4 regions of the Leuconostoc citreum genome follow, and region 1 is predicted to be linked to each of the others. Evidence: predicted binding sites of a transcription regulator. Region 1 holds the regulator's gene; each other region holds the start of a gene.
The links. Region 1 encodes Rex, which represses fermentation and respiration genes when NADH is low (regulators of the CRP and FNR family bind a similar motif). Its sites were predicted from a motif close to TTGTGAANTANTTCACAA; they were not measured.
Positions count from the first base shown of each region.

Region 2: the regulator Rex is predicted to act here: its motif matches at 1,614-1,631, upstream of adhP (alcohol dehydrogenase AdhP).
Region 3: the regulator Rex is predicted to act here: its motif matches at 2,544-2,561, upstream of FGL72_RS02835 (YagU family protein).
Region 4: the regulator Rex is predicted to act here: its motif matches at 2,357-2,374, upstream of FGL72_RS08315 (DoxX family membrane protein).

Region 1 is NZ_CP042410.1:99,339-103,572, forward strand. Features, by position in the region: gene tsaB (tRNA (adenosine(37)-N6)-threonylcarbamoyltransferase complex dimerization subunit type 1 TsaB) at 16-726, shown strand; gene rimI (ribosomal protein S18-alanine N-acetyltransferase) at 710-1,267, shown strand; gene rimI (ribosomal protein S18-alanine N-acetyltransferase) at 1,242-1,652, shown strand; gene tsaD (tRNA (adenosine(37)-N6)-threonylcarbamoyltransferase complex transferase subunit TsaD) at 1,655-2,671, shown strand; gene FGL72_RS00550 (redox-sensing transcriptional repressor Rex) at 2,826-3,476, shown strand; gene FGL72_RS00555 (lipid II:glycine glycyltransferase FemX) at 3,482-4,234, shown strand, end outside.
Region 2 is NZ_CP042410.1:1,546,895-1,551,128, reverse strand. Features, by position in the region: gene gltX (glutamate--tRNA ligase) at 1-461, shown strand, start outside; gene FGL72_RS07695 (NADP-dependent oxidoreductase) at 597-1,499, shown strand; gene adhP (alcohol dehydrogenase AdhP) at 1,654-2,709, shown strand; gene FGL72_RS07685 (hypothetical protein) at 2,870-3,409, shown strand; gene FGL72_RS07680 (ECF-type riboflavin transporter substrate-binding protein) at 3,804-4,234, shown strand, end outside.
Region 3 is NZ_CP042410.1:574,757-578,990, forward strand. Features, by position in the region: gene FGL72_RS02815 (hypothetical protein) at 1-174, opposite strand, end outside; gene FGL72_RS02820 (hypothetical protein) at 372-626, shown strand; gene FGL72_RS02825 (dTDP-glucose pyrophosphorylase) at 879-1,283, shown strand; partial or broken gene FGL72_RS09945 (hypothetical protein) at 2,003-2,285, shown strand; gene FGL72_RS02835 (YagU family protein) at 2,575-3,114, shown strand; gene FGL72_RS02840 (HdeD family acid-resistance protein) at 3,367-3,903, shown strand.
Region 4 is NZ_CP042410.1:1,669,001-1,673,234, forward strand. Features, by position in the region: gene FGL72_RS08300 (ATP-binding cassette domain-containing protein) at 1-839, opposite strand, end outside; gene FGL72_RS08305 (GntR family transcriptional regulator) at 836-1,225, opposite strand; gene FGL72_RS08310 (ECF transporter S component) at 1,507-2,064, shown strand; gene FGL72_RS08315 (DoxX family membrane protein) at 2,444-2,959, shown strand; gene FGL72_RS08320 (YagU family protein) at 3,000-3,539, shown strand; gene FGL72_RS08325 (alpha/beta hydrolase) at 3,617-4,234, shown strand, end outside.

The DNA.
Region 1 (4,234 bases):
GGTAGAATATAGATTATGAAGATTTTAGCATTTGATACAAGTAACCAACCACTAACCGTGAGTTTGGCGGAAGATAATCAGGTTATTCGTGTTTTTTCAACCAACGAAGCACGTAACCATTCTATTCAGCTACTACCAGCGATTCAGCAAACAATTGCAGAACAGGGTTGGACATTATCGACAATTGATCGAATCATTGTTGCACAAGGGCCTGGTTCTTTTACAGGATTACGTATTGGCGTGACTGTCGCTAAAGTATTAGCCGATACAATTAAGTGTGAGTTAATTGGGGTATCTAGCTTAGCTATTTTGGCTGAACAACAAACATTTGATGGGCTAACCATCCCATTATTCAACGCACGTAATGACAACGTGTTTACTGGGGTGTACGCGATGGGAAATAATGTATTGCCGGATGCGCACCGGCCAGTAAAAAGTTTATTTGATTGGTTGGCGTCTCGACCAGAACCATTGCTTTTTATTGGTGATACTGATGTGTTTGGCACAGCAATTGTTGAACACTTTGATTCTCGAGCGCAAATTTTGTCACCTGATGAGAGTTTGCCAGATGGGCAGGGTATTGTGTCGCTTGGAAACAGGACATTACCAGCTAAGAGGGTAGCGGATTTTAATCCAAATTATCTGCGTCGCACGCAAGCAGAATTAAATTGGTTAGCTGCCCACCCAAATGAGGATAAGCCTGAAAATTATGTTTTTGAAGTTTAATCGTCAAGGTAAATTACCTTTAACAATCCCACAATATCAAAAGCGTGCTATTGACAGTCAGGGTTATAGTTTTTTGATACGGCGTGCAACTGTTGAAGATATTGATACGCTAGTGAACATTGAAGAAGCTGTTTATGCTGGTCAGGCGCCTTGGTTATTGAGAGATTTTTTAAGTGAACTATCACGACCACATATCCGACTGTATTTAGTTATTGAGCGTCATAACCAGGTCATCGGTTTTGCTGGTGCGGCTTATCAACGTGAAATATATGACATGCATATTACAAATATTGCCGTCGTACCGGTCTGGCAAGGTAATGGGTTAGGACGCTTGCTGATTGAAGATATCGCTAACTTCTCTAAAAATATTGGTATACACACAGTATCCTTGGAGGCTAGATCATCAAATGTTAGAGCAATAGCCCTATATCAACGACTAGGATTTAAAAATGTTGGGATTAAAAAAGGCTACTATTTAGGTGATCATGAAGATGCGATTTCGATGGTAAGAGAGATTGATAATAAGACAAGCCAAAACTGAAGATGCACGGTTGATTTTTAATATTGCCGAAGCAGCATTTGTGCCGTCGCCTTGGCCGATGGCTGTTTTTGAGCATGAATTATCTAGCCCGCGAAGCAGGTATTTTATTGCAAATGCTGGATTTATTGGTGTGACGCAGATAATTGATGAAATCGAAATTGGCAGTTTGGCCGTTCATCCTGATTATCAACGGCGAGGTATAGCACAGCAGTTGTTAAATCAAATCCTTAAGCAGCCAAAAGTCAAACGATTTCTATTAGAAGTTGATGAAACCAATATTTCAGCCATTCAATTATACGAAAAAAATGGTTTTCAGGCTTATTTTCGCCGTGAAAAATATTATAAAAACGGCCATGCAGCAATCATGATGGAAAGGAACATCTAACCGTGACAAAAATTATAGCTTTTGAATCAAGTGCTGACGAAACTAGTGTAGCGATTGTTGAAGATGGTCATATTGTACTTAGTAATGCGGTAGCCACACAAATTAATTCCCATCAACGCTTCGGCGGGATTGTGCCAGAAGTTGCTAGTCGCCATCATATTGAATGGATTACGCGTGTCTTAGATGATGCACTAGATGCAGCACAAGTTAGGCCTGAAGATTTAGATGGTGTAGCTGTGACTTATGGCCCAGGATTGGTTGGCTCATTACTAGTTGGGCTGATGGGAGCCAAAACTTTCGCTCTGGCACATGATTTGCCAATCATACCGGTTAATCACTTGGCGGGTCATATTGCCGCTGCTAATTTCAATGTCCCAATTATTTATCCAGCGTTAGCATTGATGGTTTCCGGTGGCCATACTGAGCTTGTATTGATGACATCAGAAAATAATTTCGCTGTCTTAGGTGAGACTCGTGATGATGCGGCAGGTGAAAGTTTTGATAAAGTTGGTCGATTACTCAAACTCCCTTATCCAGCAGGTAAAACAATTGACGAAATGGCGCATAGGGGACAAGCAACCATTAAATTTCCAACTGCTATGGCACATGAAGATAACTATGATTTTAGTTTTTCCGGCTTAAAAAGTGCAGTTATTAACTATGTTCATCATGCTGAACAAAAGGGTGAAACAATCGATCATAACAATTTGGCGACAAGTTTTCAAAATGCTGTCGTTGATGCATTGATTGGTCGTACCAGAAAAGCCTTGAAGGATTATGACGTTAAAAGTTTTGTTTTGGCTGGCGGTGTAGCGGCCAATACGCAGCTACGTGATGAGTTAGACATATTATTATCACAATTCCCCAAGACAACCTTTATTCCAGTGCCACGAGAATACACAGGCGATAATGCGGCGATGATAGGTGCTGCTGGTTATTGGAACTTTAAACAACATATTTTTGCTGGATTAGATCTTAATACTAACCCTGGCTTAGATTTTGAATTATTAAATAAATAGTCACTTTGTGAATGAATCACTATCTTTTTTTGAAAAGCCTATTTATGTGATATAATAGTTATGCAAAAGTTCACAAGGTGAACATAGAGTGTGCTTTAATATTAAATAGAAAGTGACCACGTTCAGATGGTGACTTAAATGAATTGGAGAAACTATGACTCAACAACCAAAAATTCCACGTGCTACGGCAAAAAGATTGCCGATATACTTCCGTTACTTAACATTTTTACACGATGCGGGGACTGATCGCATTTCATCAGCAGAACTTAGTGATGCTATTAAATTTGATGCGGCAACAATACGTCGTGATTTTTCTTATTTTGGTGCACTTGGTAAGCGTGGTTATGGTTATGATGTGAAAGCACTATTAGATTTTTTTGCTAATGTTTTAGATCAAGACAGCTTAATTAATGTTGCTTTGATTGGCGCTGGTAATCTTGGACAAGCGCTCCTAAACTTTAACTTCCATCAATCTTCAAATATGCGTATTTCCGCTGCCTTTGACGTTGATGAAACTCGAGCTGGAACGATTATGGCTGGTGTGCCTATCTATGCCATGAGTGAGTTAACAGAACAGATTACAGCACAGCGCATTAATATTGCTATTTTAACTGTTCCACAAGGTGTCGCACAAGAGATTACTGATAAGCTTGTTGAAGCAGGGATTAAAGGTATTTTGAACTTTACACCACTGCGTGTGACTGTACCAAATAATGTGCGTGTGCAGAACGTTGATTTAACAAATGAATTGCAAACATTGGTTTATTTTATTGATAACTATGGTTCAATTACGACAGGGTTATAATTCAGATGGCTATTTTAGATTTAAATGATGCAGAGAAAGTTACCGCCTACCAAGAATTTGTTCGTCGTGATCCAAGAGGGCAGGTAACACAGGATCCGCTTTGGGGTGAATTAAAATCTAATTGGGGTCATGTCTACGTTTACCATGAGACTAATGGCCGTATTGATGCAGTTTTGTCAGTCTTAACGGTTGAAGCTGTTACTGGCAAGTTACTAGGCTATGCTGGTCGCGGGCCGATTGCGGACATCGACGATATTGATTTGATAAAGTCTATGATTGAGGAAGCTTTGACAGCTTTACCAGATAATGTATTTTTAATTCGGATGGACCCTGAAGTGCCTTACACACCAGCACGTAATACAGCTTATCAAAACGCAGGTTTTGTCACTCGTAATCGCGATATTACGCACATGCATGGCAATATACAACCACGAAAGAACGTTGTCTTATATTACGATGGTCGTGGTGAAGGCGCTAAACCAATTACCAATGAAGATGACCTGATGTTGCATTTTAAGCGTGATTATCGTAATCAAATTAGACGTGCAGCCAAGGATGGTGTGACAGTAACTTCTGGTGATAGCGAAGCCGATGTCCGGGCATTCTTTGAGACCTATGTGATGATGGCTACAGCTCAAAGTATTACACATCGTCCAATTGATTATTTCTTGCGTATGCAAAAACTATGGCAAGGGACAGGACTATTTAAGGTATTCTTAGCTCACTTTGAGGGCCATGTTGTTGCTAGTGGCATTGGC
Region 2 (4,234 bases), 420 kb from region 1:
CACAATTAATTCAAGAATTAGTGACTGCTAATCTTGTTAGTCCTGCTGATGCAACAGCTAAGGCAGATTGGTTAGCTCAGGTGATTAAGGTGGCTGGTGTTGAAGGCATTTCTTATACGCGTGAAATAGTTGACCTAGTACGTCAGCCTTTCTTTGAATTAGGTGATATTACTGATGAGATGGTGGCTTACTTAACCTCCGAAGAAGGTCGTCGCGTGTTTGATGCATGGGAATCAGCTTACATCGCACTACCTGATGATGCGACAGCAGAAGATTACCTGAATGCGATTCGTGGTATTCAAAATCAGCTCGAAATTAAAGGCCGTAATCTCTGGAATCCTATTCGTATTGCGACAACACATGAAGTTCAGGGACCAAATCTTCCTGAAATGCTAGTTGTTTTAGATAAGGCAACCGTATTACAAACAATGGCTGATGTTAAATCAAATTATCTGAATTAAATGAGAGCATGGACGATGCATAGCATTAGTTCATGCTTTTTTAGAACAGGAAGTAACACTTATGATCGTTTTTAGACTAAAATATAGTTATTGACACGTTGCAATCAATTATATTAATTTAGAAAGTGTGACACAATGTATGCTGTAGAAATGATTAATTATGGTGACTTGGATGTTTTGACGGATACACAAACAGCACAAAGACCAGAAATTAAATCAAAACAGGTTCTTGTACAACAACACGCCACAGCAATTGATCCTTATGACGTTAAGTTTCGTCAAGGGTTGATGGGGACAGATAAACCAACGCCATTAATTCCAGGCTCAAGTGTTTCCGGTCAAGTCATTGCTGTTGGAGATGAGGTGGAAAACTTTAGCATAGGTGACCGCGTGGCAGCTTCGACGCATTTAAAGTCTTATGCACAGTATGTTGCTGTTAGTCAATCTTTGCTGGCTAAAATACCGGATAATGTCAGTTATGAAACTGCTGCGGCAACAGTTTTAGGCGCGCAAACGGGTTATCAGATGGTGACAGTAGATTTAGATATTCAGCCAGGTGAGTCTGTCTTAATTCATGGTGGGGCAGGGTCAGTTGGATCAGCTGCAATACAAGCTGCACGACTTCGAGGCGCACAAACGATATACACTACTGCCAGTAGCACAGCGACAGCATATTTGCAGGCGATAGATAATCAAGTGCAAGTCATTGATTATCGCACCACTGCCCTGACACAGGCTTTACCCGAGGGGGTTGATGTCATCTTAGACACAATTGGTGGCGATACATTACAGCAATCGTTAAATGTACTCAAACCACAGGGCAGATTAGTATCACTTGTCGAAGATGCAACTGATCAACGGGTACAACACAGTTACCTGCAATCGAATGGGCAGCGTTTAGAAACACTGCTGGGCCTTGTTTCAGTTGGCAAAATTTCAATCAAAATTGCCCAAGTTGCACCTTTTGATGCCGAAAACATGAAACAATTCCAGACATTAAAACATGTTTTAGGTAAATTAGTGTTAACTTTTGATTAAACACGTGCATTAGCATGTGTTTTTTTAGTCTGATTGATCACATAATAAATTGTGAAATTGTGTGTTTTTTGATAAAAAAACTTTACATCTGTCCTTAAAACAGGTACAATTTACTTGTAAAATAGTTCACAAAAAGAAGGAGTATATCGATATTATGAAAGCAGCAGTCGTACGTGAAAACCCAGATGGTTACGTTGATTTAATTGATAATTGGGAACCAAAAGCTTTGTCATTTGGTGAAGCCCTAGTTGATATGGAATATGTTGGTCTTTGCCATACAGACTTGCACGTAGCCGGTGCCGATTTTGGGAATCCTAATAAAATTGGACAACGAAACGGTGCGTTCCGCCGTGTAATCGGACATGAAGGTGTTGGTCGTGTGTCAAAGTTAGCAGAAGGTGCTGGTGATTACTTGAAGATCGGTGATCGTGTATCTATTGCTTGGTTTTATGATGCTTGTGGCGTTTGTGATTATTGTGTAACGGGAAATGAGACATTTTGTCGTAAAGTTCGGAATTCAGGCTACACGGTTGATGGTGCTATGTCACAACAGGCAGTGGTTAATGCTAAGTATGCTGTTAAAGTGCCTGAAGGCTTGGATCCACTTGAAGCTACGTCGATTACCTGTGCTGGTGTGACAATGTATAAGTCACTTAAAGTCGGTGAAACAAAACCAGGTCAGTGGGTATCTGTTCATGGTGCCGGTGGTTTAGGTAACTTAGCTGTTCAGTATGCGCACAACGTGTTTGGCGCACATGTGGCTGTTATTGATGGTAATGATGATAAGCTTGCTGCAGCAAAAGAGAATGGTGCTGAAGTCCTAATCAACCGTAAAAGGGTTGAAGATGTGGCTGCTGAAGTACAAAAAGCAACCGGTGGTGTCCATACTGCACAAGTGACCGCAGTTAACGCAGCTGCATTTAATCAAGCAGTTGACTCACTACGCCCTATGGGTAAGTTAGTTGCTGTGGCCTTGCCACAAGGTGACATGGCTTTGAATATTGCTAAGACCGTCTTAGATGGTATTGAAGTTCGTGGGTCATTAGTAGGCACACGCGCTGATTTGAAAGAAGCTTTCCAGTTTGGTGCAGAAGGCAAAGTTAAGCCAATTGTTGAGAAAGTTAACTTTGCAGACATGAACGAAATCATTGATGAGATGAAAGCTGGTAAAATTACCGGACGTAAAGTCTTTGATTTCACAACACTTTAAGCAATGTTTAAAAATTCAGTCCACTGTTCGGACTGAATTTTTTTATCATTTGAAATATGGTGGTTCGTGAATCATTGTGTTAGAATTGGGTAACAAATGGATGGAGGAATGTATGCTTATTGGTTAGCCTAAGGCGATATAATCAGCATATGGGTGAATAATGTCTTATTTTACACAACAACTTTTTAATGGGCAGCGTGATCGTATTTTGCGTGTAGTTGATATGGCTAGTGATGAACAAGCGACAGCAGGCTTTATTCACATTTTTGACGAGCGACGCGTCTTTGATTTTGACTATGCCAGTGAATTAACAAATGGTAAAATCACGCAAGCTGAATTTGATGAAGAGGGTGAAGCTAATAATACTTTTAGTGTGAACTTTATGCCGATAGCTAGCGACGAAGATGAAGTGCCAAGTGAGCTTTTTGAAGCGTGGGCTGGTCTTATTGGGCGAGACTATGCATTAATGCCACATGTGCACATTAATATGTATCAGCAAGCACTCAAACCAGAAATTGAACAAATTGATAAGCCGATTTTTGAAGAAAGATTAATTGAATTAGTGAGTCGCATATTGGGTTCATCCGTTATTGGTTTTGAACAAAAATCTTTGACAATGTTTCCGAGCTTCTTAGTACAAGAACAACAAGAGATTAATCAACCACAAGGTCCTTCTACGCAAATTATTTTGCCAGATTAATAAAATAATAAATGCATTGACAAAGTGTGAGAAGTGTCTTAAAATCTAGTCATGTTAATAAATCGATGAAACGAAGAGTAAGTATGTAGCATCAGTAAAGCGAGTCGGGCGGGTGAAAGCCGATTTGATGAGACATATTGAAAATGAACGTGAATGAGGCGAATAGTGAAAGCTGTTGGCACGGTTAGTCCCGTTATCAACCTTAAGGATTGCATACTGTTAGACAATGTGCGATTAAATTTGGGTGGTACCACGTTTTTGCGTCCCTGTTAGTCATGCGCTAGATGACTAACAGGGACCTTTTTTGTTTTCAATATCGGTCATGTAGGGCCTAGTCGTTTATTTTGTGTGGTAGCGTAACAGAACAGTTAATTAGAAAGCGAGGCGTAAAAGCATGCATAATCAGAAAAAGAATCAGGGATTTTCAGTGAAATCAGTCGTTGCAACTGGTATAGGGGCTGCGGTGTTTTTTGTTTTAATGAAGTTTATAGCCATCCCAACCGGTGTGCCCAATACGACAATCAATGTTGCTGAGGGCTGGTTAGCATTGATTGCGGGGTTGTTTGGTCCCGTAGTAGGCTTGTTGGTTGGTTTAATTGGACATACATTAAATGATGCCGTGACCTATGGGGCACCGTGGTGGTCTTGGGTGATTGCAGATGGCGTCTTTGGCTTATTGTTAGGCTTTGGTAAAAAGTATTTAGCATTAGAATATGGCGAGTTGACAACCAAAAAATTGGTGCAATTTAATGTTTGGCAGGCAGTTTCAAATGTCTTGGTCTGGGTGATTATCGCACCGCTTGGCGATATTATAATCTATAAAGA
Region 3 (4,234 bases), 480 kb from region 1:
TGTTGCACCCACGCCAACAAAAGCGACTAAGAAAACCAAAATAGATGCTATAATGATTTTTTTAAACTTTGAAAATAAAGGCTTATGCCTTATTTTAGCTACAATACCGTAAATACATAGTCCGATACAAGTAAAAAAGGCAATCACAAAAATGAAAGCAAAAAATGAACTCATACGATACTCCTCTCCCAAACCTTTTAGCGTGGTTATTTAGCACGTGAATAGATCAATCTTTATTGCATTGTTAATTAACCACAGTTTACTATAAGTTGCTTGTATAAATAGTTAAAATTAGTTATTATACTAATGTTTTGTTATTTCTTAATGAATAATTACTATTTTTGTTCATCATCAAAAAGGGAGAGACTATTATGGTTAAATATAGTAGCAGTTTACTTAGTACATTAGAGCAAATTGAAGTGAACACAACAGAACAAGTGTATATTGATAAAGCTATCTATCAATTAAAAAATGAAACGCAAAGCGAAAAAGTAGTTGTTAAAAACCTAGTTCGTGATTTAAAGTTAATCATAATTCATAATCATAGGCTTTCTAAACCAGCATTGGCGCTATTCAATCAGTTGGACAAACCTTCATTGGGAAGGTTCCCGCAATTCCCGTTCTAATAGGATCACTCTCAAATATTGACATCAGCTTGTTTTGAGCTATAAACGTATAAAACACATGATTGGTTGTTCTCCAGTTGTGTGTTTTTTGAATGATTATCGACTGTTTGCACCCTGCAAATAAAAATCGCTCTATCAGTCATTCTGATAAAACGGTCAATATGCGAGGCCAAATAGTCGGTAAGGGTAAATCAGAAAAGAAACGTAGCGAGTTTGAGTTTAAAGAAGTACGACGGATTGTGTGATGAGTATATGGATAAGGTGATACTAGATCCAAACATACTAAGGCAGTTCTCGCTAAATAAATACATTGAAGCTGAACGCAAAAATCGTTTTATCGCTGCGAAACTAAAAAAGACGGCTACTGCCTATGCCAGAAACGTTTTCTTACAAGCGATTACTGATGATGTATCATTCTCGTGGCCAACGAAGTTAAAGTTTGATTGGTATTTACCAGACAGACGGATAGACCCAGATAATTGGACGTTTACGCAGAAGTTCATCTTTGATGGTATGCAGAAAGCGCAGATTGGTAAGCGCGTGTTCCTGGACAATGACAACGTGAAAAATATAAAAGGGTTCGACCATGACTTTTATGTAGACAAGGTTAACCCTAGGTTAGAAATATACGAAATGGAGGTAGTACATGAAATATGACATCAGAGTGTCTGGTAAGACGATTAAATCGTTTAGCAATCTAGACGCTGCGAATGTGTGGAGAGATGGGTATCAGAGTATGAACCCAGACAAAACGGTAATTGTTGTTAAGGATTATAGAAAGGTTGGTGAGTGACTAGTTATATTTGAAGTGAATAGTATCAAATGGTAAAATATTATTTTTGCATTGATTTTATTTATGAGGAGTCAAAACTATAATGTGTTTGAAAGATGTACAAGTTTGTTATAAGTGGTTTCAACAAAATATGTTGCGTGAGCACGAAAACGATATACGTAAGCAATTGAATGGTAGTTTAACTTTTTATACCTATGAATGTAGCCAATGTGGGAAACGAAAACAATATTGGTAGAATACAATTAAAAAAGATCAAAATCTTTAAATATAAATAATTTGAATACAATTAATACAAATATTTGCACGGTTATGCAAAATAAGGTGATCATTATTGTTCCCCGACTTCTAATTCTAACACCGACGTAGAGAAAATAAAGGAGTGCCAAAATAGTCACGATAACTATTGTTGTGAAAAACTTAAGTGTGTCGATTATTTGTAGAGTGATCATTAAAAAGGCCTTTTAACAAACTTGATAAGACAATTGTATCAAATTAAAGGGGAGATACAAAATTAACTATTAGAAGAAAAAATAGGGACAGGATAGACAAATACTTTAGTGATTATTATTCTGGTGTGATAGACATGCAGATTAAGTTGAGAAAAGATGAATTGAAACTGCCAGTTAATATTGATGAGAATATTGATGGTGGCAAGGCTGAGAATAAACGTAGTTTTCCAATGGAAAATAATATGATTATTGAGAAATCAGATTACACACTGTAATCATTTATCAGAGACAAAGAATTTATGGATAGTTTCTTGAAGATGTTAATGGGCATTACTGGCAATTAGATATGATCATAGGCGCAGAAGAAGTTGGGTGCCAGTTGCCAAGATGTTGAATCAGTCAGAACGACAATGTTAACGAGACTTGGATAAGATTAAAGACACCTATATGAACTTATGAGACTGTTTATAACTTTTACCCAGAAAAAACATGTCAGTTTTAGGTCAAAAAACAGTGCTAATATTGTAGTATCGAATGATCAAGGATAAACATTCACACATGCTACGGCGCATATTTTGTTTATGCTTCTTCATTTATTACTACTGTAAGTAAAAAAACAATATCTAGTGCATTTGTTCACATTGACAATTTAAAGATAAGCGTTTATAATTTCTTTTGTAGAAAAATTCACATTAGGGAGATTATTATGTTTTCTTTAACTAAGCCGCAAGCCGGTTTAAAAGAAATTGTCATCAAAAGTATTTGGTATGGATTCATCGCAGGAATGATTTCCGGCATGGTTAAGATTGGCTGGGAAGGTATTTTCCCACCACGTACTATTGCTCGTAATTTGATCAATCCGCCACAACATATGGCAATGCAACTGGGAATACCAAAAAAGCTTGTTGAATCATATGTTTACTATTCACAGGATCAGAAGGTATTTTGGTTCACGTTGATTTTGCATTTTTCATTCGCTATCGCATTTTCAATTTTATATGTGTTTGTATCACAATACTGGTCAAATATTGGTCTGTGGCAAGGTGCTGCTTATGGTATTGTACTATGGATTGTTTGGCATGTTATTCTAATGCCAGCTTTTGGCACAGTGCCAGCACCATGGAATCAGCCGTTTGCAGAACACTTCTCAGAGTTTTGGGGACACATTGTTTGGGCTTGGGCAATCGCAGCGACAGTATATTACTTGATTGCGAAAGATAAAAAGGGTCACTTAGTAAATATTTAATACAATAAAACACGAGGAAATGTTTTCTTGTGTTTTTTATTTGCAGATAAAGAGAAATTAAAAAAACCTTAACAGGTATTTTTTTATTGACAAACGAGCATTGCGGAAACACAACTTAATGAGTAGCCTTTTCCTGTTGCTCTGATATAGACATATTGTCGGTCTGCTGTTTTGGATTAACTATGAATTTTGCAAAGTGTCGTGTATGTGGCGTAGAATGATAGTTGTATCAATAACAGGGAGGATAAGGATATGTCAAATGAATTTTTTATTAAGTTGCGCCGTGCTATAGGGTTTGATGGCTTGATTTCAACAATTATGGGTGCATTAATTGTATTTCTGCCAAACCGTAGTGCTAAAGCAGCTGCAGGAATGATTGGAGCAGTTTTAATAGCTGTCGGTTTGTTTAAATTACTATCTGTTTTTAAGCGTGATGCAGGAAATGGGATGGCTCGCTTGGGAAGTTTGCTCGTCTCAATAATCTATCTTGTTGCTGGTATTTTCATTTTCATCGACATGCAATCAGCAGCTATTTCACTCATTTTGGTTGTGGGTGTATTGACTGGTATGACTTGGCTAATTGAAGGCGTTATTCAAATAGCGATTTTCAATCAATTGAGTACTAATAAGGTGTGGTCTTTTGCATCAGCATTAATCAGTATACTCGGTGGTTTAAGCCTTCTATTCAGTCCGGTTTTGGGTGGACTAATTGTGTGGACTTTCTTTGGAATTTCATTGTTGGTCATTGGAATATTCAAGTTAATTCAATACTTTACTCTAAAAAACTAGTTTAATTAAAATCGTCAGTTAGTTTATGCTAATGGCGATTTTTTATATCGTTTGAGTTAAGCGACAATAAGAACTACAATAATCATAAGGTAGTCCCTGAAATAAAGTGATAATCCCTCTCCTATGTTTCTATAAGATAAGTAATTCTCAATATTTATAATTGTTCTCTTGTTTCTGGGGTTACCGTACATAATAAATAGCAGTCCGACTTACAGTGTAGGTTGGGCTTTTTTGATGGAGTAAGTCATGGATATAAAAAATTGGATTATCAAAATATTTAGTGTGGCAGCAATAATAACAATAAACGGCATCATAGATAGCATTATGCGAA
Region 4 (4,234 bases), 300 kb from region 1:
TCTTCACTACTAATAGGTAATTCTTCAACAAATTTAAATTCTTGGCTGGCCAACTTAATTCCAATATCTTCCGTAAAATCGTTAAAGACAATCGTCACAACATGCCCTGTTTGAGCAATGATTGTCCCTGTCTCGCGAAGAAATGCGGGTAGCTCTTGGCCGACAAAAGCTAGTTGATACTTTTTAACATCTTTATTCTCATCAATAGCAAATGTACGATCGATTGTCTGGTTTTTGAGCAGTAGAATGCGATCAACTAATGTATCTAATTCGACCAAGTTATGTGAGGCAATCAAAACTGTTGTTTGCTGCTCCATGACTTGGTTAACAATTAATTGCTTAACCTGATCTCGAATTAAGACATCTAGACCATCTAGTGGTTCATCCAGTAAAATATATTGCGCACGACTAGCAAAGCTGAGAATAATCATAAATAGTGCACGCATACCTTTAGAATAAGTTTTAATCTGTTTACTATTATTCAAGCCAAATCGTTTGATTTCTGCATCATACCAAGCTTCATCGAAATCCTTATAGGCCACTTTTAGAATAGCTTTAATTCGTTTTGGTGAATAGTAACGTAACCAATTATCAGGCATATCGATATAAAACAATTGATCATGTCGCTTTGTTGTTTTCAGATAGTCTATGCCATCTAGTCCAACACGACCAAAGTCAGGTAATAACTCACCTGACAGTGTCCCAAACAATGTCGTCTTCCCTGCGCCATTGCGGCCTACTAGACCAACAATCTCGCCCTTATGCAATTCAAAATTAACATTCTTCAACACTTGTTTATTTTGAATTTTCTTAGAAATATTTTCAATAACGAGTGTCATCTCTCCTCCTTGCTCGCTTTAACATCTTTTCCGTAACTAGCATCAATCCACTGATGCAAAATATCAGAAGATATGCCCGCACGCTTTGCCTCAATCACAACTTCCCCCAATTGTTGTTGAACATTGGCAATAAAACGATCATCCGCGATCACACCATCATTTTCACGTACGAAAGTACCTTTACCAGCAACAGTTTCAATCACATTTTGACTTTCTAATGCCTTATAGGCTTTAGCAACTGTATTGGGATTTAGCCCTTCGATTAGCGCCATTTCTCTGACAGAGGGCAATTTTTCGCCCACGGATAAAACACCTGCAGCAACTTGAGACTTGATTCGCCACATCAACTGCTCATATAATGGCTGATTTCGCTGAATTTGTGCCATTTATGCACTTCCTTTATCATTTTTCGTGTATGCTTAACCCCAACGTCTGTCACATACACCAACTGATTAAAATGCGCTTCATTAATTCCCCTATGAATAAGTGTACTAAGTGTACTATCTGTATCATGTGTACTATGTTACGCGGTACAGTTATATTTGTCAAGTCCGTGATGCGATAAATCAAATACGAAATATAAATCAATTTTTAGCACAAATGTATGATAAAATTAGGTCAATTGTTTTCATTTAGATCATACTATTCGTAATCAGAGGATACATCAATGACAAAAGAAAAAACTACCCAAACCATTGTTTTTGTCGCTTTTTTTGCAGCTATTACTTTTGTGGCAACTAGCATTCAGGTGCCAATGCCAGCACTCATTGGCAAACCCTTTGTCCATCTGGGTAATGCTGCTGCACTCCTATCAGTACTGATTCTGGGCTATAAACGTGGTGCATTAGCTGGTGGCATGGGCTTAGCGCTTTTTGATGTCACACACAACTATATTCTTGACGCACCTTATTATTTTATCGAAATTTTCATCGTTGGGGGTAGTGCTATGCTCGTATTTTATAGCCTCCACTACAACAAAAAGCCACAAACTAGTAAATTAGTTCTCATTGTTGTTGCAGCAATTATCACCAAACTCGTCATGACAACGCTACACAATTTTGTTATGAGTTTAGTCAAAGGCATGACTATTCAGCCGGCATTTGTTGCAACATTATCGACGCTCTTTCCCACTTTGGTTAATTGTGTCACAACCTTGCTTGTTGTTATGATTGTCTATCCTATTTTAGGCCAGAAACTGCAACACTCATTAGCCCCAACACATTAAAAAAGCCAGCAGACAATCATGGTAGCGTCTACTGGCTTTTTTGTAAAAACAAAACCCCGCATCTGTTAACAATACGGGAGAAAGAAAATATATTCAAGAATGAGAAGAGAAGATTTGGGAGAGAATGAAATGAAAATCCTATATCATCTGCAGGGTTCTGTTCAATTAATAAGTGTTATTTGTTCTTATCAATAACTATATATTAACGATTCAAGATTAAATTCAAGTTAAAAAATCCTTTTAAAATTAACGCACTTTCTTTTACTATTATTTTACAAGTAAACACTTGGAATTGTTTGACATTTCACAATAAAACCATTATACTTACTTATTGTAATAGAAAGCACGATAATAATTATATGATAAGGAGAAAATCGTTATGTTAGCGTGGTTACGTCATTCAAAAATTGCAATGTGGGGATTGACTATTATTCGGCTCTATCTGGGGTTTGCTTGGGCAAAGGACGGTTTTGAAAAATTAACTGGTCCCAAACCATTTGATGCATCTGGTTTAATTATGGGGGCAATTAAAAATCCTGTTACTGCACCCGGTGGGGCAAAAGCTTTTCCGCTATATGACTGGTTCTTGACTACTTTCACCAACAACGGTCATTCTACTGCTGCCTTTTCTTTCTTAGTATCTTGGGGTGAACTACTGGTTGGACTCGGCCTAATTTTTGGCACGTTAACACTTGCCGCAGCATTTTTCGCATTAGTCATGAACTTTTCTTATCTTGGTGCAGGCGTTGTTTCAGTCAACCCAACCTACATTATTTTAGGTGGTCTATTGCTCATTTCCGGATTCAATTCAGGAAAAATTGGCTTAGACAGATGGGTTACACCATTCCTACGTTCAAAGATGCCGTTCTTGAACAATGATATTAGTGTCAAATAATCTTTAAAAAAATACCGTTATTAGAGGGGAAATAACACACATGTTCACATTACAAAAACCCAAAGCTAACTTGCTTGAAATCACAAGCAAAAGCATTTTTTATGGTTTTATAGCCGGTATGATATCTGGGATGGTAAAAATAGGCTGGGAAGCTATTTTACCACCACGCACCATCGCACGTAATATGACCAATCCACCACAACATATGGCCGAACAATTGGGTTTTTCAGATAAACTTGTTCACGCATTTGTGTACTATTCTCAAGATCAAAAAGTTTTTTGGTTTACATTGTTATTACACTTTTCGTTCGCCATTGTTTTTGCGATACTCTACGTTTTTGTATCTCAATACTGGCCACTCATTGGCCTTTGGCAAGGTGCCGTTTATGGCGTTGTCCTTTGGGTCGTCTGGCATGTTATTTTAATGCCAGCTTTTGGTACAGTGCCGGCCCCTTGGCATCAGCCTTTTGCTGAACATTTTTCAGAATTTTTCGGCCACATCGTTTGGGCTTGGGCGATTGCAGCAACTGTTTATTATCTTATCGCCAAAGACAAGCATGGACATTTAACAACTATTTAAAAAAAGACCTTAACAGGTCTTTTTTATTGCCATTTTTTGTATACTGAAATAAATAGAAATAATTAAAAGGATTGCCGATGTTATTTAAAGATCAAGTTTATCAATTTACGCCAGCAACTGTGCCCAATACAGCCAAGACGGTCATACAAGATTTACCTTATGCTACTGGTTCTCGACACACTTTAGACATCTACTTACCTAGTGGTGTCAAACCTTTCCCAGTCATTTTAGACTTATATGGTGGCGGCCTTCTGCGTGGTAAAAAATCATCTTTCAAACTAAATCCAAGTTTACGATTTTTAACTGATCAGTTTGCTGTGATTAGCATGGATTATCGTTTAAATGTACCACCTTATTGTGAGTTTCCAAATCAAATTGCAGAAATCCGTGCGGCATTAGATTTTTTAACGCGCAGTGCAACAATGTACAATCTTGATATGCAACACGTCATTTTAATTGGTGAATCTAGTGGCGCACAATTAGCTATGTTAGCCGCTGCTAGTTTTGCTGCAAACGTGACACTTGGTCACATACCAAACCATCGATTCCTAGATCAATTCCCAAAAGTAGCCGGTGTTATTGGCCTGTACGGCCCTTATCAAGTCGACCAGTTTGCAACACAATTTAATCAATTGCATATAATCCCAAAATTTCTGGAAACAGGTTCAGCGATAGCCTTCGAAGGCATTATGTTA